Regions from separate parts of the Actinoallomurus sp. NBC_01490 genome, predicted to be linked through region 1. Evidence: riboswitches for the same ligand, from Rfam matches in the RefSeq annotation. Region 1 holds a riboswitch; each other region holds the start of a gene.
The links. Region 1 has a riboswitch for cyclic di-AMP ahead of OG417_RS36645 (C40 family peptidase). Riboswitches for the same ligand answer to the same signal wherever they lie in the genome.
Positions count from the first base shown of each region.

Region 2: another riboswitch for cyclic di-AMP. It lies ahead of OG417_RS37925 (CHAP domain-containing protein); the one in region 1 lies ahead of OG417_RS36645 (C40 family peptidase).
Region 3: another riboswitch for cyclic di-AMP. It lies ahead of OG417_RS51360 (CHAP domain-containing protein); the one in region 1 lies ahead of OG417_RS36645 (C40 family peptidase).
Region 4: another riboswitch for cyclic di-AMP. It lies ahead of OG417_RS19545 (C40 family peptidase); the one in region 1 lies ahead of OG417_RS36645 (C40 family peptidase).

Region 1 covers NZ_CP109433.1:7,954,152-7,958,354, forward strand. The annotation lists gene OG417_RS36630 (CHAP domain-containing protein) at 1-176, shown strand, start outside; gene OG417_RS36635 (SDR family NAD(P)-dependent oxidoreductase) at 517-1,272, shown strand; gene OG417_RS36640 (MerR family transcriptional regulator) at 1,304-1,672, shown strand; cyclic di-AMP (ydaO/yuaA leader) riboswitch at 1,916-2,071, shown strand; gene OG417_RS36645 (C40 family peptidase) at 2,083-3,084, shown strand; gene OG417_RS36650 (class II 3-deoxy-7-phosphoheptulonate synthase) at 3,177-4,203, opposite strand, start outside.
Region 2 covers NZ_CP109433.1:8,218,781-8,222,983, forward strand. The annotation lists gene OG417_RS37915 (phosphoadenylyl-sulfate reductase) at 1-698, shown strand, start outside; gene OG417_RS37920 (sirohydrochlorin chelatase) at 680-1,444, shown strand; cyclic di-AMP (ydaO/yuaA leader) riboswitch at 1,999-2,142, shown strand; gene OG417_RS37925 (CHAP domain-containing protein) at 2,154-2,912, shown strand; gene OG417_RS37930 (hypothetical protein) at 3,002-3,616, shown strand; gene OG417_RS37935 (TetR/AcrR family transcriptional regulator) at 3,729-4,203, shown strand, end outside.
Region 3 covers NZ_CP109433.1:11,124,621-11,128,823, reverse strand. The annotation lists gene OG417_RS51370 (ArsR/SmtB family transcription factor) at 5-376, opposite strand; gene OG417_RS51365 (cation diffusion facilitator family transporter) at 476-1,372, shown strand; cyclic di-AMP (ydaO/yuaA leader) riboswitch at 1,585-1,728, shown strand; gene OG417_RS51360 (CHAP domain-containing protein) at 1,728-2,708, shown strand; gene OG417_RS51355 (hypothetical protein) at 2,716-3,861, shown strand; gene OG417_RS51350 (C40 family peptidase) at 3,899-4,203, opposite strand, start outside.
Region 4 covers NZ_CP109433.1:4,072,445-4,076,647, reverse strand. The annotation lists gene OG417_RS19550 (C40 family peptidase) at 1-706, opposite strand, end outside; gene OG417_RS19545 (C40 family peptidase) at 741-1,760, opposite strand; cyclic di-AMP (ydaO/yuaA leader) riboswitch at 1,773-1,900, opposite strand; gene OG417_RS19540 (hypothetical protein) at 2,085-2,300, opposite strand; gene OG417_RS19535 (NYN domain-containing protein) at 2,338-3,678, opposite strand; gene OG417_RS19530 (DEDD exonuclease domain-containing protein) at 3,881-4,203, shown strand, end outside.

The sequences.
Region 1 (4,203 bases):
CGGACGCCGGTACGGCGGTCATGCCCGTCCTGTCCGCGGAGGCCGCCGCGCTGGCCGAGGACAAGGAGTTCTGGGGCAAGATCACCGAGCTGGAGGAGGACGTCGAGCTGGCGTTCTGGAACACCCTCCACGCCGCGGTCTCCCAGCCCAGCTCCGAAGAGTCGCTCAACGTCTGAGAGCGGGCTCTGAAGCCCGAGCCGGCCCTCCCCGCCCGTGGGAGGGCCCTCGGTCATCGCCCGGGCCCTCTTCTCCGAGCCCCGGCACTGCCGCTTTCCCCGGTCCCGCACCGAGCCGGACGTCCGATCTCAACGGTCGGCTCGGCACGTGGACCCGTTGCAGGCCGACCCTGCCCCTGGAGCGCGATCTCGCGCTCGGTCGGCCTGCGCCGGCGGCCTCCCCGTCTCCGCCTGTTCTCCCTCGCGCGCTTGACCCTGACGCCGGGGTCAACGTTTAGCGTCGTCGCGACACCGCCCGGCACGGCCGAGCGGACCCAGAGACGACAAGGACGGGCAGGATATGACGAAGACGTCACTCCACGGTCAGAGCGTGATCGTGACCGGTGGCGGCACCGGGATCGGCCGGGCAACGGCGCATCAGTTCGCACGTGAGGGTGCCCAGGTGCTCGTCGTGGGCCGAAACGCGGAGAACCTCGACCGGACCGCCGAAGGACGACCCGGCATCCGTACGTTCGCCGCCGACGTCGCGGCACCCGAGGCGCCCGCCCGGATCGTGACCGCTGCGGTCGAGGCGTTCGGGCGGCTTGACGTCCTGGTGAACAACGCCGCCATCACCCGGCCGGCGCCGCTCGGCACGATCGACCGGGACGTCGCGCGGCAGCAGCTCGACACGAACCTCATCGGCCCGCTGATGCTCACTCAGGCCGCCCTGCCCCGGCTGGAGGACGGAGGCGGCACGATCGTCAACATCACCGCCAACGGCCCAGGGCGCGCCTTCCCGGGCAACTCCGTCTACGGGTCCACGAAAGTGGCCCTGGACTTCCTGACCCACACCTGGGCCGTCGAGCTGTCTCCTCGGAACATCCGGGTCGTCTCGGTCGCTCCTGGGATCACGCAGACACCCGTGCTGACGCACGCCGGGTTCACCCCTGAGGAGATCGCCGCGAGCCGCGACGAGATGCTCGCCCGCGTCCCGCTCGGGCGCCCCGCACGGCCCGAGGAGATCGCCTGGTGGATCGTGAACGTCGCGCGCCCCGAGGCCGGCTACCTGACCGGTTCGGTGATCCGCGTCGACGGCGGGATCAACATCGCATGAGGGGCGTTCACCCGAAAGGTAATCTCCGACCGTGTTGATCGGCGAACTGGCCCGGGAGGCGGGAACCACCGTCCGTGCCCTGCGCTACTACGAACAACAGGGCCTGCTACACCCCCGGCGTACGGCGAACCGGTACCGGGACTACGGTGAGAACTCCATCCTGCGGGTCCGCAACATCCGGCTGCTGCTCTCGCTCGGCTTCACCGCCGAGGACCTCCACGCGTTCCTGCCCTGCCTCGACCAGGACATCGAGGCGAACCGGTGCCCGGGGAGCGCTTCGGTCATCGCGGGCAAGCTCGCCGAGCTCGAGGAGAAGATCACCGCGCTGGCCGAGATACGGGACCGTCTGAGCGTGTTCCTCGACCGCGTCAACGGCGGTTGCGACAGGGACGGGCTCTGACTGTACGCCGCCCGCACGGGCCGCCGGGGCGTTCGCCGAGAGATCGGTGTACATCCCGCCTTTCGCGGCCGGGCTTCGCTTTGCACTAGGCGGAAAGGGCCAGAGCGGCATCACCCACAGTGACCATCCTTGAAGACGCCAGGCCATCTCCGCATGTTCCGGTTGGCCATCACGTCACGGTCCGTTAATGTCCCACGGTGTCACCGGCCGGTTCCCGGCCGGACCGCCGAGTCGCCTCGCGCGCAAGCCAGCGCGCCGGGCGAGCCGGGGACCCACTCACGGAGCGCCTCACGGGACTCTCTCCCATCGCGCTCGGTCCCGGGGTGAATCCGTAACCGGTAGGGCTTCTCCTTGGCCCGAACCCGTCAGCTAACCCGGTAGGCGGCCCAGGAGAAATGAGGAGCACCTGAATGGAGCCTTCGCGAACCGCGAAAGCGCATCATAGGCCGCACCGCAGCCGCAACACCGTGGTCGCCGGCATTCTTCTCACCGGCGGACTGATCCTGCCGTCGCCGTCGGCCGAGGCGAAACCGGCACCCCGGATCGACGCGCTCCGGCAGCAGGCCGACCAGCTGAACACCCAGCTCGAACAGCTCACCGAGCAGTACGACGGGCTGCGCGTCCGGCTTCGGCAGGCCCAGCGCGCCAGCACGATCGCCAAGGCGACCTCGCAGCGCGAGACCAAGGCCCTCAAGGCCATCCAGCAGCGTGTGGGCCGGCTGGCCGCGCTGCGCTACATGCACAGCGCGCCCGACGAGGCGCCGGCGCTGTTCTCCGCCAAAGACCCGCAGGCGCTGCTGGACCAGGCCGCGACCCTGCACTTCTTCACCCAGCAGGACGACACCCAGGTCCGCCAGCTCACCCAGGCGATCCAGAACGCCGAGCGTGCCTGGCAGAACGCCCGTGACCGGGCTTCACGGTCGGCGCTGCTCAAGACGCAGCTCGCGCAGAAGAAGGCGACGATCGGCAAGACGCTCGACAAGCTGCGCAGGCCGCTGCTCAAGGACGCCGTCGAGCGTGCCGAGCGCGGCGAGAGCGTGCCGGAGATCCCGGGCGGGTCCACCAAGGCCATCGGCGCCGTACGCGCGGCGCTCACGCAGCTGGGCGTCCCGTACGTCTGGGGCGGCGCCACGCCCGGGAAGGGGTTCGACTGCTCCGGCCTGACCATGTGGGCGTACAAGCAGGTCGGGGTGAACCTCCCGCACTACGGCGGCGACCAGTGGAACGCCGGCGTCCACGTCTCACGGAGCCAGCTCCAGCCCGGCGACCTGGTGTTCTTCTACTCCGACATCCACCACATGGGGATGTACCTGGGAGACGGGAAGTTCATCCACGCGCCCCACACCGGCGATCACGTACGGGTCGCCGACCTGGCCACCCGCCCGTTCGCCGGAGCCGTGCGCATCGTCTGATCGACGTAAGCGCCGTCTTGAGAGACGTACGCATCGCCTGACCGGCGCACGCGCCGTATGAGTCGAGGGGCCCCGGGCGCGGGGCCCCTCGCTCACTTCGTCGTGCGGTACATCTCCGCGACCATGAACGCCAGGTCGAGCGCCTGGCTGCGGTTGAGGCGCGGGTCGCAGGCGGTCTCGTACCGCTGGTGAAGGTCGTCTTCGACGATCTCGTGGCCGCCACCCACGCACTCGGTGACGTCGTCGCCGGTGAACTCCAGGTGGACGCCGCCCGGGTGGGTGCCCAGCGACCGGTGGACGTCGAAGAAGCCCTCCACCTCGGCCACGACGTCGTCGAACCGGCGGGTCTTGTAGCCGCTCTCCGCCTCGAACGTGTTGCCGTGCATCGGGTCGCAGATCCACGCGACCTGCGCCCCGCTCGCGGTGACCTTCTCCACCAGCGGCGGCAGCGCCTCGCGTACGCGGCCGGCGCCCATGCGGATCACGAACGTCAGGCGGCCCGGCTCGCGCTCGGGGTCGAGCTTGTCGATGAGCGCCAGGGCGTCCTCGGCGCTGGTCGTCGGGCCGAGCTTGACCCCGATCGGGTTGCGGATGCGCCGCATGAACTCCACGTGCGCGCCGTCGAGCTGCCGGGTGCGCTCGCCGATCCACAGGAAGTGCCCGGACACGTCGTACGGCAGGCCGGAGCGCGAGTCGATGCGGGTCAGCGCCCGCTCGTAGTCGAGGATCAGCGCCTCGTGGCTGGAGTAGAGCTGGACGCGGTGGAACTCCTCCGGGTCGGCGCCGGCCGCGTGCATGAACGCCAGCGCCCGGTCGATCTCGCCCGCGAGCCGCTCGTAGCGGCGCCCGGCCGGGCTGTTCGCCACGAAGTCCTGGTTCCACGCGTGGACCTGGCGCAGGTCGGCGTACCCGCCCTGGGTGAAGGCGCGGCAGAGGTTCAACGTCACCGCGGCGGCGTGGTAGGCCCGCAGCAGGCGTCCCGGGTCCGGCGTGCGGTCCTCGGCGGTGAAGCCGAAGCCGTTGACCATGTCGCCGCGGTACGCGGGAAGCTCGACGCCGTCCCGGACCTCGACCGGCTTCGACCGCGGCTTGGCGAACTGGCCCGCCATCCGGCCGATC
Region 2 (4,203 bases), 260 kb from region 1:
AACGCCCGACCGCCGCGCTCGACCTGACCGACATCGTCGAGTCGGCCGCCGACGCCCTCGAAGAGGCCCCGGCCGAGGAGATCGTCCGCTGGGCGATCGCGACGTTCGGCGACCGGATCTGCGTGACGTCCTCGATGAAGGACGCCGTGCTGGTGGATATCGCCGCCAAGATCCGGCCGGGCATCGACGTGCTCTTCGTCGACACGGGCTACCACTTCGCCGAGACGATCGGCACCCGTGACGCCGTCGAGGCGGTCTACCCGGTCAACGTGGTGAACGTCACATCCTCGCGTACGGTCGCCGAGCAGGAACGCGACCTGGGTCCCCGGCTCTACGGCCGGAATCCGGACCTGTGCTGCCACCTGCGCAAGGTCGAGCCGCTGAACCGCGCCCTGGAGCCGTACCTCGCGTGGATCACCGGGATCCGCCGCGAGGAGACCGCGCACCGCCGCGGGGCCAGGGTCGTGGAGTGGAACGCCTCGCGCGGGAAGGTCAAGGTCAACCCGCTCGCCCGGTGGACGCACGAGCAGCTCGGCGCGTACATCGAGGAGAACGGCATCCTCGTCAACCCGCTGCAGTACGACGGCTACCCCTCCATCGGCTGCGAGCCGTGCACCCAGCGGGTCGCGCCCGGCGACGATCCGCGCAGCGGCCGGTGGGCCGGCACCGGTAAGTCCGAATGCGGCATCAACCTCTGATCACCTGCGCGCCCCCGCCGCCTCTGGTGGCGGTGGCGCACGGCAGCCGGGACCCGCGTGCGGCGGCGACGGTCGAGGACCTGCTCGACCTCGTACGCCGCCGGTCCGGGCTGCGGGTGATGACGTCCTACCTCGACCACGCGCCGCCGACGCCCGGCCAGGCGCTGGGGGCGCTCGCCGGCGACGGCGCCGGCGAGGCCGCCGTCCTCCCCCTCCTGCTGACCGCCGCGTACCACAGCAAGACCGACATCCCCGGCGCGCTGACCGAGGTGCGCCGGGACCACCCGCGGATGCGCCTGTGGTACGGCGCGACGCTCGGGCCGCACCCGCTGATGATCTCCGCCCTGGAGCGGAGGCTGGCCGAGGCCGGTGTGACGCCCGATCCGGACACGGCCCTCGTGCTGGCCGCCGCGGGGTCGAGCGACCCGTCGGCCAACGCGACGATCGGCCGGATGGCCCGCGGCTGGCGCGGATGGCGGCGTGTCGTCCCCGCCTACGCCTCCGCCGCGCGCCCCACGCCGGCCGAGGCCGTACGCGGGCTGCTGGACGCCGGGGCTCCGCGGGTCGCGGTCGCCTCCTACTTCCTCGCCCCCGGCTACTTCGCCGACAAGGTCCGCGACGAGTCGCTCGCGGCCGGGGCGACGGCGGTCTCGGCGGCGCTCGGCGCCGCGCCCGAGCTCGTAGAGATCATCAAGCAGCGCTACACCGAGATCATCACGCTCGGTGATCAAGCAGCTGTCGGCTGAAAACCCTTATTTCACCGGGGTTTCGGGCTTGACAGACCAGCCCATGTGATCTTCTCGCAGGTCAGAGCCGGGGGATGTCCATATTTACCCTTTACGGCCCGAAATATGTTTGCTATGTTCGGTTGACCGACGACGCCCCCCATGCGCCGTCCGTAACATCTCCGCCGGCCAGGGCCTGCCCACCAGCACCACCGCGTGCGGCACGCGACGACGCGTGAGAGGGGCCCCCCTTCCGGGCCGCGACGGTTCATAACCAAGAGCGCCGCTCCGCGCATCCCTTGCGATCCCCCCTCATGGATCCACCTCCGATGCCGGTTCGGCAACGCGCCGCATCCGCCGCGAAGCGACGGAGCCGGACCCCGTGTCTCTGACAGGGCGTGTGGCACGCCTCCAGTGTGCCCGCAGGGCGACTTCCCGCCCGAGCCCGTGGGGTGATCGGCAGGCGCCGGGAAGTCAGGAGTGCACCGGACGAATGGACGACAAGATCCCCTAGACCTGAGAGAAGTGGCCGTACACACGGCCCGCCATCCCCCTGTTCTTCGAGCCGTCCCCTCAGACGGCTCCCGCTGAATCCGCACTTCGCGGAACCGGGGACCCACCGCACCACTGGGGTGAATCGGCGCATCCCCTTTGCGCCGTAGGGCAGCTTCCACGCCCGAACCCGTCAGCTAACCCGGTAAGCGGCATGGAAGCAAAGGAGTGCTCGAACGTGTCAGGTCGACACAAGAAGTCATGCCGTCTGCTGCGTAACACCAGACTCGGCGGTTCCCTCGCCGCCGTCACCGCCGTCGGCGCGACCGCGATCAGCCTGATCGCGGCGGCCCCGGCCGGATCCTCCCAGAAGGTCGACGCGGTCTCGGCCGGAGCAGTGGCGACCGTGCCCCACGACGCCGCGTCCCCCAAGAAGCCGGACACGCTGGCCCTGGCCGACAAGAAGGCCGGCAACGTCAACACCGAGAAGCGCCAGGTGCTGCCCAGCGCGAGCGACGCGCTGAAACTCGCCGAGTCCCAGGTGGGCGTCACCGAGGACTCCTCCGGTGGCGGCACCAAGTTCCAGCAGTGGTTCGTCTCCTCTCCGTGGGCCGAGCGCGGCGTCCAGCGCGACGGCGGCAAGGTCTCCGACTACGCCAACGCGAACTGGTGCGACATGTTCGTGTCCTGGATCGGCGCCAAGCTGGGCGTGAAGGGAATGGGCGCGGACGCCTTCACCCGTACCCACGCCCAGTGGTTCAAGGACCAGGGCCGCTGGGGTGAGGACGCGACGCCCGGCGCCGTGGTCTTCTTCTCCTGGAGCGGGAGCAAGTCGATCGACGACATCGACCACGTCGGCATGGTCATCAAGGACAACCACGACGGCACCATCCAGACCATCGAGGGCAACACCGACAACGCCGTAAAGATCCGCACGCGCGACAAGTCGTCGGTCGTCGGCTACGGCTACCCCGAGTACGGCTCCAGCGACGCCTGAGCCCTCTCCCCGCCCCGGCCGCGCGCCGGCCGGGGCGGCCCGCCCTGCACGTCGTCTCCGACTCCCCTGTGCTGAGAGGCCATCCCCCCATGTTCGAATTCGCCAAGCATTCCCTGGATCGATTCTCCACCAAGACGATCGCCTCGGTGGCGACCGGCGTCGTCGTGGCCGGCGCCGGCCTGTCCGTCGCGCTCACCCACTCCGCCGACTCGTCCCCGGCCGCCCGTACGAGCAGCGTGCAGGTGACGCAGGAGGACTCGGGCCTGCTGGGTCCCGGCTCGGAGGGCCACGCGGTCAAGCTGCCCCGGCAGGCCCCCACTGAGAAGGCCGACAAGAAGGCCGCCATGCCGGGCGGCGTCTCCACCGGCACGTCGTTCTGGGACGCGGAGACCGCGTCGGGCAAGCCGATGTCGTTCCACACGATCGCCAGCCCGTACTGGCCGCTCGGCACCAAGGTGAAGATCACCGTCGGCAAGAAGAGCGCCGTCGGCGTGGTCGAGGACTTCGGCCCGGCCGAATGGGCGGTCGCCCAGCACAACCCGCCGGCCATCATCGACCTGTCCGAGGAGATGATGCAGTACTTCACCGGCACCCGGTCCAACTCGATCCCGATCAAGTTCCAGGTGCTGCAGCTGGGCGACGGCCCCGTCTACCGCCACTCGGGCACCGGTTACGACATGGCGACCGGAGTCTCCGAGAAGTAGCCCTTTCCCGCCCCCATCCCCCCTGGGGGCGTTCGGGGCCCCTCCTGCCCGAGGGGCCCCGAACCTATTTCCACGGTTGCGTCGAAGAAGTGAACTGCGGTTCAATTCTTGTGTGCCGTACCGCCGCACGCCCCGCGTCGAGGCGCGCCTGAGCGCCTCGCGGGAGCGCATCCTGTCCGCCGCGCTCGCGATCGTCGCCGAGCACGGCTACGCGGGATGCTCGGTGGCCGCCGTGGCGCGCCGGGCGGGTGTCGCCACCGGCAGCGTCTACCGCCACTTCCCGGCAAAGGCCGACCTGGTCGCGGAGGTGTTCCGCACGGCGTCCCGGCGCGAGGTGGACGCCGTCGCGCGAGCGGCGACCCTGGAGGGCACCGCCGCCGAGGCGGTCGCCGCGGTGATCGAGACCTTCGCGGGCCGCGCGCTGCGGGCCCCGCGGATGGCCTACGCGCTGCTCGCCGAGCCGGCCGACCCGGCCGTCGACGCCGAGCGGCTGGTGTTCCGGCGCGCGTACGCGGACGCGATCGCGACGCTCATCACCCGGGGCATCGCCGCGGGCGAGCTGCCCGACCAGGACGTCCAGATCAGCG
Region 3 (4,203 bases), 3.2 Mb from region 1:
GTGGTCACCCGGTCAGGTTCGCCGCCGGGGGCTGGTCGGTCGCGCCGAGTCGGCGGTGTTCGATGTGGTAGACGGCCTCGTCGAGCAGGGCGGCGACGTGGTCGTCGTAGAGGCGGTAGACGATGCTGCGCCCTTGCCGGTCGCCGGTGACGAGGCCGAGGTGGCGCAGGTGGCGGAGCTGGTGTGAGACCGCAGAGCGTTCCATGCCGACCGCGTCGGCGAGTTCGCCGACCGGGCAGGGCCCTTGGCGGAGCCGGGCCATGATGAGCAGCCGGCTCGGTGTGGCGAGGGCCTGCATCGTCTCGGCGACCGTCTTGGCGGTTTGAAGGTCGATCTGGGCGGCGGGGGTCGTTCGCCCGTCCACGCCGTGTCCCATGACGGCGATGCTACCGCGTGTCAACAGGTGAACAGGTATTCACATATTCTCCTATAATGGCCGGGCACGTCGGAGAGACCCCGGGGGAGCCGCCCTGTCATGAGCATGCTGGAGACCGTACGAGACGACGCCGCCGACCGGCGTGCGGCCAACCGCGCCATGGCGGTGTCGGCGGCCGGGCTCGCGATCACCGCGGTGGTGGAACTGGCCCTGGCCATGGTGACCGGATCGGTCGCCCTGCTCGGTGACGCGCTGCACAACCTGTCCGATGTGTCCACCTCGGCGGTGGTGTTCGCCGGGTTCTGGATCTCACGTCGGCCCCCGACCGCCCGCTATCCGTACGGGTATGAGCGTGCCGAGGACCTGTCCGGGCTGGGTGTGGCGCTGGTGATCTGGCTCAGTGCGCTGTTCGCCGGGTACGAGAGCGTGCGGAAGCTGCTCGACGCGGCGCCCACGAGTCATCCGGCCGTCGGCATGGCCGGTGCGGCCGTCGGCATTGTTGGCAACCAGCTGGTGGCCCGCTACAAGCTGAAGGTCGGGCGGCGTATCCGGTCCGCGACGTTGATCGCCGACGCCAAGCACTCGTGGCTGGACGCCATCTCCTCCGTCGGAGCGCTGATCGGGCTGGCGCTCGTCATCGCCGGATACCGGTGGGGCGACCCGATCGCCGGCTTCGCCGTCACATTGTTCATCTGCCATGTCGGCGTGGAGGTCACCCGAGAGATGGTCCACCGCCTGATGGACGGCGTCGACCCCGATGACCTTGACGCCGCCAAGGCCGCGGCCGCGCGGGTGCCCGGAGTGCGGTCGGCCGAGGTCCGCGGACGCTGGATGGGCCGCACGCTGGCGCTCGAGGTCGAAACCGGTCTCGGCGACGGTCTCAACCTCGCCGACGCGGATCGGATCAACGCCTCCGTCGAGGAGAGCGTACGGGCCGCGGTTCCGGCGGCGGGCCTGGTGCACGCCCACGCTCATTCCACGGCCGAGACGGCCTGACCCGCCGCGATCTCCTAATCTCCGTAGGAGCAGCTGTGGTGTCACCTCGCACACCGCCTGTTCCTTTGCCCCACCGCGTACAGGATCCGGGCCAGATGAGTGTTCCGTGCTGGGAGTTAGCGAATGTCGCATTTGGGGCTGATGTTGTGTTTGATTACGGTCTCTACTACGTTGCGTCGTAGCCGGGCTGTGTCATGTCTTCATCCGAAGGCGGGGCCCGGACGCCTAATCCGGTGGCGCCGCCAGCGTCGTTGGAGCCGGGGACCCATGTCTTTGGGGTGAATCCGCCGTGTGCGGTAGGGCTTCTCCTGGCCCGAACCCGTCAGCTAACCCGGTCGGCGGGTTAGGGAGAGATATGGATCCGGTAGGCCAGAAGCTGCTGCACATCGCCAGGACCGAACTCGGTTACAGCGAAAAGAGCAGCGGCTACACCAAGTACGGGAACTGGTACGGCGAGCACGTCGCCCACGGCGGCGGCTACGACACCGCACCGTGGTGTGACATGTTCCTCGCCTGGGCCGCCGACAAGGCGGGCGTCGAGGACTGGACGGGGGAGTTCGCCTCCACGCCTGATCACGCGAGCTGGTTCCAGAAGCACCACGCGTGGGGCCACAACCCCGAGCCGGGCGCCATCGTGTTCTTCTCCTTCTCGGGCGGCAAGAGCATCGGCGACATCGAACACGTCGGGATCGTGGAGAAGGTCCACGGCGATAAGCTCACCACCATCGAGGCGAACCACAACAACAAGCTCGGACGCGCCGATCGCGATGTCAGCCAGGTCGTCGGCTTCGGCTATCCCGCCAAGGTCAAGGTGAAGGGCAAGCCCGTACCGGGGACGGAGCAGAAGTACCAGCCGAAGCACTCGGCACCGGCGCTGTCGCCGCGGGAGATCGTCGGGGACGTCGGGGCGCAGCAGCAGGTGGCGCAGACTTCTCACGCGGCGCCGGAGCAGCCGTTGGTCGACCAGAGCGGGATGCTGACCGGGCTGCTGGCCGTCGTGGTGTTCGGCACGGCCACGCTGGCGATCGCCAGGTCCAGGGTGAAGGTGCCGGTCCCCGCGTCCGGCGTTCAGCTCCGCAAGCGCGGGAAGCACCACCGCAGGCCGGTGGAGCTCCCCGCCGAGATGACTCCGGCGCACCTCGACGAGGCCGACGTCGGTACGGCGGTGATGCCGGCCTTCACGGCCGAGGCGGCGGCCCAAGCGGAAGATCGCGAGTTCTGGGGGAGGATCTCCGCCCTGGAGGAGGATGAGGAACTGGCGTTCTGGGACTCGATGCACTCGGTGATGGCGAGCGCTCGCCCGTCGGAGCGCGCGTCCGCGATGGCCGGTATGTAGGAGCCGGGTGGGCAGGAAACCGTCCGCCGCGCCGATCCGCGCGGTCCGGCCCCTGGAGGGCGGGTTGCCCCTGCGGACCTTCGAGGAGTACCGGTCCGCGGGGCGGCTCGTCCGCCGGGAGCTGGATGACGCGGAGCGCCTGCGCCGTGAACTTCTCCGTGGGCGTACGGCACCGCGTCGGTTCCCGCCTGACTTCGCGGGGCGGCTGCTGGCGGTCTGGAACGCCTACGTCCTGCAGATGGTCGGGGAGCACTTGCTCGATGCGGTGCGGGTTCGCACTCTCGGCGCCGTACGCCCCGAGGCGTCGGCTCGGATACTGGCGTTCCTGGGTCCGGCGAGCCGCTGGATGTCTCAGGCCGGCCCCGCCGCGGCCGACGCCTCGTACCGGATCGAGGAGCAGGTGCACCTTCCGGCCGAGCCACCGGGGTGGCCGAACCGGACGTACGGTCCTTATCCACTGTCGACCGCGATGGCGGCGGCCCTCCGGGCGGTTCACGCACGGGGCGGCTCCACCCTGGCGGACCATGTCCGGGCGCCGGTCAGGGATGAGGAGGATCTGTTCTGGCTTCACTGGCTACTCGACAACGCCGCCGCGGCGATCGAGTACACGGAGCAGCCGGACCTCGATGAACCGTCATGGTCGGCGATGACCGCCGCCTATCTGCGGTACGCGCTCCGGATGCTGTTCCTCTTCGGCCAGGTCGCCGCGATGCCCGCCCTGCTCGACGCCCGAGACCCCACCACCGTGGTCTCGCTCGTCGCCCGCGGCCCGTCGAGGATCGACATCTGGTCTCTCACCGATCCGGGTCGGCGCACACTGTGGCGCTCACGTCCATCGGCGCGCGCGGCGGTCGAGAAGATGTGGGCCGCGGACCCGTGGCCGGGGGCGACCGTCCGGGTCCAGGCGCAGATCGACGCGGCGCTCCGGACGGGCGCGATCGTCTTCGCCACCGACCGGGCCGGCGAGCGGCTCGGATGCTTCTACCGGTGTCCCTGGCCGGCGGTGTACGAGGTGCGCAGGCCCGTCACGATCGGCGGCACTCACCTGCTGCCGATGGAGCACTTCACCTTCGACGCGCTCGGCGAGGGGCATGGCCGAGGCGGCCGGATCGTCGTGTCGGTGTTCGTACCCGCCGTCGCTGCGGTCGGATGAGACGAGCCGGCTCGCCGGGCCGTCTGTGCGAGATCTGTCAGGGCCGGCTGGCGCCCACGTAGTGCGAGACGTACCAGGGGTTGGACATGCTGTCGAACTTCACGACGCTGCCGGTGTGGGGGGCGTGGATGAACCTGCCACCGCCGACGTACATGCCCTCGTGGCCGAGGTTGTCGAAGTAGACCAGGTCGCCGGGCTGCAGGTCCGATTTGGCGACGTGGCGGGTGGCGGCGTACTGGTCGGGGACGACGCGGGGGAGGCTGACGCCGGCGGCGCGCCAGGACATCATGGTCAGGCCGGAGCAGTCATAGCCCTTCGGGCCGGTGCCGCCGTAGATGTAGG
Region 4 (4,203 bases), 3.9 Mb from region 1:
AGACGTTCGGGCCGGCACCACCGAAGACGTACGGCTTGCCGAGCTGCGCGCAGGCGTACTTCAGCACCGTCTCGGCGCGGCCGGTCGCCAGGATCGAGCAGTTGGCCTTGGACGAGCCCGGGTCGATGTTGGCGCCCAGCCTGTCGATCAGGCGAAGCTGCTTCCTGATCGCCGCGTTGGCCGCCGCGCGCTGCTTGTCGACCTGGTCCTTCTGCTGCTTGAGCTGCTCGGCCGCCTGCTCCGCCAGCGCCTTCTGCCGCTCCAGCCGCTGCGCGGACGCCAGGAACTGGTTCAGCTCCGCCGCGCGGTTGCTGGAGACCTTGGTGAAGGCCGACATCTGGTCGAGCACGGCCTCGGGGTCGTTGGCCGACAGGAACTGGGGGATGTCACCCGCCGCGCCGCCCTCCTTGTACTCCGCCGCAGCGAGCTGGGCGACCCGGGTGTGCAGCTGGTTGAACGTCGCCTGCTCGACCGTGACGGAGGACTTGAGCGCCTTGAGGTGGCTCTGCGCGGCCTTCCAGTCCTCCTTGGCCTTGTTGTACTGGTTGGCCAGCTGGTCGACCTGGTCGTTGAGCTTGGCGAGCTGCTGCTTGGCGGCGCTCAGCGAGGGGGTCGGCTTGGCCTCCGCGGGGGCGGCGGGCAGGACGAGCCCGGCGACGATGGCCGCTCCGGCGGTACCGACGATCCAACGACTGGTTTTGGACATGGTTGAACGCTTCATCTCCACTGTTGTCAGCTCCCTACGGACGGCCCGCGCCGTAGTAGTTCGAGCTGTAGTAGCCGCTCAGGCTCTCGATTTGGACGACCGTGCCCGTGTGCGGTGCGTGGATGAACTGGTTGTTGCCGACGTACAGGCCGACGTGGCCCAGGTTGTCGAAGAAGACCAGGTCGCCGGGCTGGAGGTCCGAGCGGGCCACGCGGCGGGTGGCGTTGTACTGGTCCGGCACGACGCGGGGCAGGCTGACGCCGGCGTGACGCCAGGCCATCATCACCAGCCCGGAGCAGTCGAAGCTGTTCGGTCCGGCGCCGCCGTACTTGTACGGATCGCCCTTGTGGGCGTAGGCGTACTCCAGGGCGAGGCGGGCGGGGCCGGACGCCGGCCCGTTGTAGGTGCCGCCATGGCTGCCGCCGGAAGCGCCGCCGCCGAGCCTGTTGACCAGGGACTGCTGCTGCGCGGCCTGCTTCTTCAGCTTGTCGAGCTGCGCCTTTTCGGACTTGAGCTTCGCGTTGAGGTCGGCGGCGGCCTGCTGCGCCTGCGCCTTCTGGCGCTGCAGCAGCTGCGCGGCGTTGAGGAACTGGGTGACCTCGGTGGAGCGGTTGTGCGCTACCTGGGTGAACACCGAGATCTGGTCGAGCACGTCTTCGGGGTTGTTCGCCGACACGAGGGTCGGCAGGTCGCCGGAGTCGCCGCTCTTGTACGCGGCGGCGGCGAGTTGGGCGACCCGCTCACGAAGGTGCTCGTAGGTCTTTTGGTCCTCGGCGACCGACTTTCGCAGAGCGTCGTACTTTTTCTTGGCGGCCTGGCGCTCTTCTTTGGCCTTGTTGTAGACGTTGTCCTGGTGGTCTACCTGGGAATTCAGCTTCTTGAGCTTGGCCTGGCTCTCTTTCAGCGTCGGCTTCGGCGCTGCTTCGGCAGGCACGGACGGCAGCACCAGCGCCGCCGACGCCGCTACGCACAGGGTCGCCAGGGCACGTGCCCCGACTCTGCCTCCCGGCAGCCAGCCGACGGTGGCACCGCCGGAACTGCGCTCTGTTGCCACGATCGCGGCACGCCCCTCTCCCAAGGACCGCCTACCGGGTTAGCTGACGGATTCGGGCGTGGAAGTCGCCCTACGGAACGCGAACGCTCCGATTCACCCCTGGAACCTGGTTCCCCGGCTCGGTACGGCGATGGGTGACCCTCGACGGAAGGTCCCCGGGAATGCCGTGTCGACTCGGCGGGAGCCTGTCGCCGTCGCCTGGGGGGCGACGAACGAGCGACTGACTCAGCGCGTGAGACTAGTCAAGTATCACCCTGGTAACAACCGCTTCTACGGGAATACTCGCAATTTCCGTCAATCTGGCAGCAGCGTGCGCACAAGTGATTACGAGGCGCGCCCGTCGGAGATCGTCAGGCGGAGCGGGGGAAGCATGCCGCCCTCCGCGAGAACGTCCAGCGCACGGCGCTCACCGTCGCTGATCTCCACGGCTTCGACCGGATCGCCCAGCATGAACGAGACCACGCAGTCCGCGCACCCGACGTTGCGTAGCTCACACTTTTCGCAGTCGATGAGCATCGTGCCTCCTCGTGTCGGCGTCATGACACAGACGGTAGGACGAGGCACCGACAGAAACGCCTCACGTGCGGCTGAGGCGCCTCAGCAGCAGTGACGCCGGAGCGGGCCGCGCGTCGGCGCGCCGGGCGGCGTCGCACACCTCCTGGTCGGAGGAGATGACCACCACCGCCCGCCCGCTCGGCTCCGCGCGTACGAGCTGGCCGATGAGGTCGTCGGCGGTCTGGCCGGGCGCGCTGAACAGCACGCGCACCCCGCGCGGCGCCTGCACCGCGACCGGGGCGTCCAGCTCGGCTCCGTCGAACACGACGGTCACCTCGGCCTTGGTCTGGGCGTGCAGGACGCCGACGCCCGACACGAGGCGGGACCGCTGGTCCGACAGGGGAAGGTCGCCGTACCCGGTCTTGGTGACGTTGTATCCGTCGATGATGAGGTGCACCTGCGGCAGCGTGAGGAGCTGGTCGAGCAGCGCCGGGTCGCTGTCGGCCAGCGCCCGGCCCGGCAGCGTGCGGTGACCGGGCCGCTGGGGCGTCACAGCGCCGACGTTGTCGGCCGGCCGGGTGATGCCGGTCGGCAGCCCGATCTCCTCGCGCAGGCCGCGCGCGGCGTCGGTCAGCGCGTCGAGCAGCACCCGCAGCCGGGTGTCGTCGAGGTTGCGTCCCTCGCGGGCGGCGCGGCGGGCGCTCTCGGCGGCCGACTCGGCCTGCGACAGCCGGGCGCGCAGCCGGCGCAGCTCCGCCTCGGCCGCGGCCGCCGCCGCCGACGCGGCGGCGCGCTCCTCCCCCGCCTGGCGGTCCAGCTCCTCCGCCCGCGCGTGCTCGCGCTTGGCGCGCGTGCGGCTCTCGTGCAGCTTCTTGCGCAGCTCGGCGTTCTCCGCCCGTGAGGCGCGCAGTTCGGCGCGGAGCTTTTCGATCTCCTCCGAGCGTGTCGCCTTGGCCGCGGCGATCTGTTCGTGAAGCTCGGCCACCTTGCGGATCGTCGCGGCCTCGTCGGCCGCGAGGGCCGAGCGTTCGAGGTCGCGCCGCGCCGTCTCGACCCGCTCGGTCCAGCCCGGCGGCCGCATGAGGTACGCCAGGGCGGCGACGGTCACCGGGTCGGCCGCGGCCGGGACCGTGCCCGACTCCAGCGCCGTGGCCAGCTCGGCGTGGTCCTCGCGGACGGACTCGGCGACGCGCTCGCGGAACACGTCGTCCTTCGCCAGCTGGGCCGCGATCGGCGTGGCCGCCAGCCGGGCCCGGCGGCGCGGCTCGAACCGCGCGACGCGCCGCAGCGGCGCCGGGACCTGGTCGCCCGGCAGCACGCCGACGGTGTGCGCGGCGAACTCGACCACACGTTGCCGCACCGCCTCTGGCAACGGCTGGTCGAGATGCTCACCCGGGCCGGTGTCGATGATCTTTCTCCTCACGAGTGGTCGGGTCGTGCGCCCGGCGAACATACCGCCGGGGCGCCCGTACCGCCGTCGCTGCCCAGCGTAGACGGCAGGACACCCCGGAGTAGGCGATCCTCCGACGAATGCCCCGGTCCTCGTCGCCGGCGACGGCCGCCGAATCCCTTCCGGAGGCCCCGCGCGGGCCGGCTTGTCGGTACCCGGCCGTACGGTGCCTGCCATGGCCCCCGAAGGCCCTGCCGTGCAGGGCACCCTCGACGATCTCGGCACCCCCCTCATCGGAGTGACCTTCGTGGTCGTCGACCTGGAGACCACCGGCGGCTCGGCACGCGACGACGCCATCACCGAGATCGGCGCGGTCAAGGTGCGCGGCGGCGAGGTCCTGGGCGAGTTCGGCACGCTCGTCGACCCGGGCATGGCGATCCCCCCGTTCATCACCGTGCTGACCGGCATCACCCAGCAGATGGTCGTCGCGGCTCCACGCATCGAACAGGTGCTGCCGGCGTTCCTGGAGTTCGCGCGCGGGGCCGTGCTGGTGGCGCA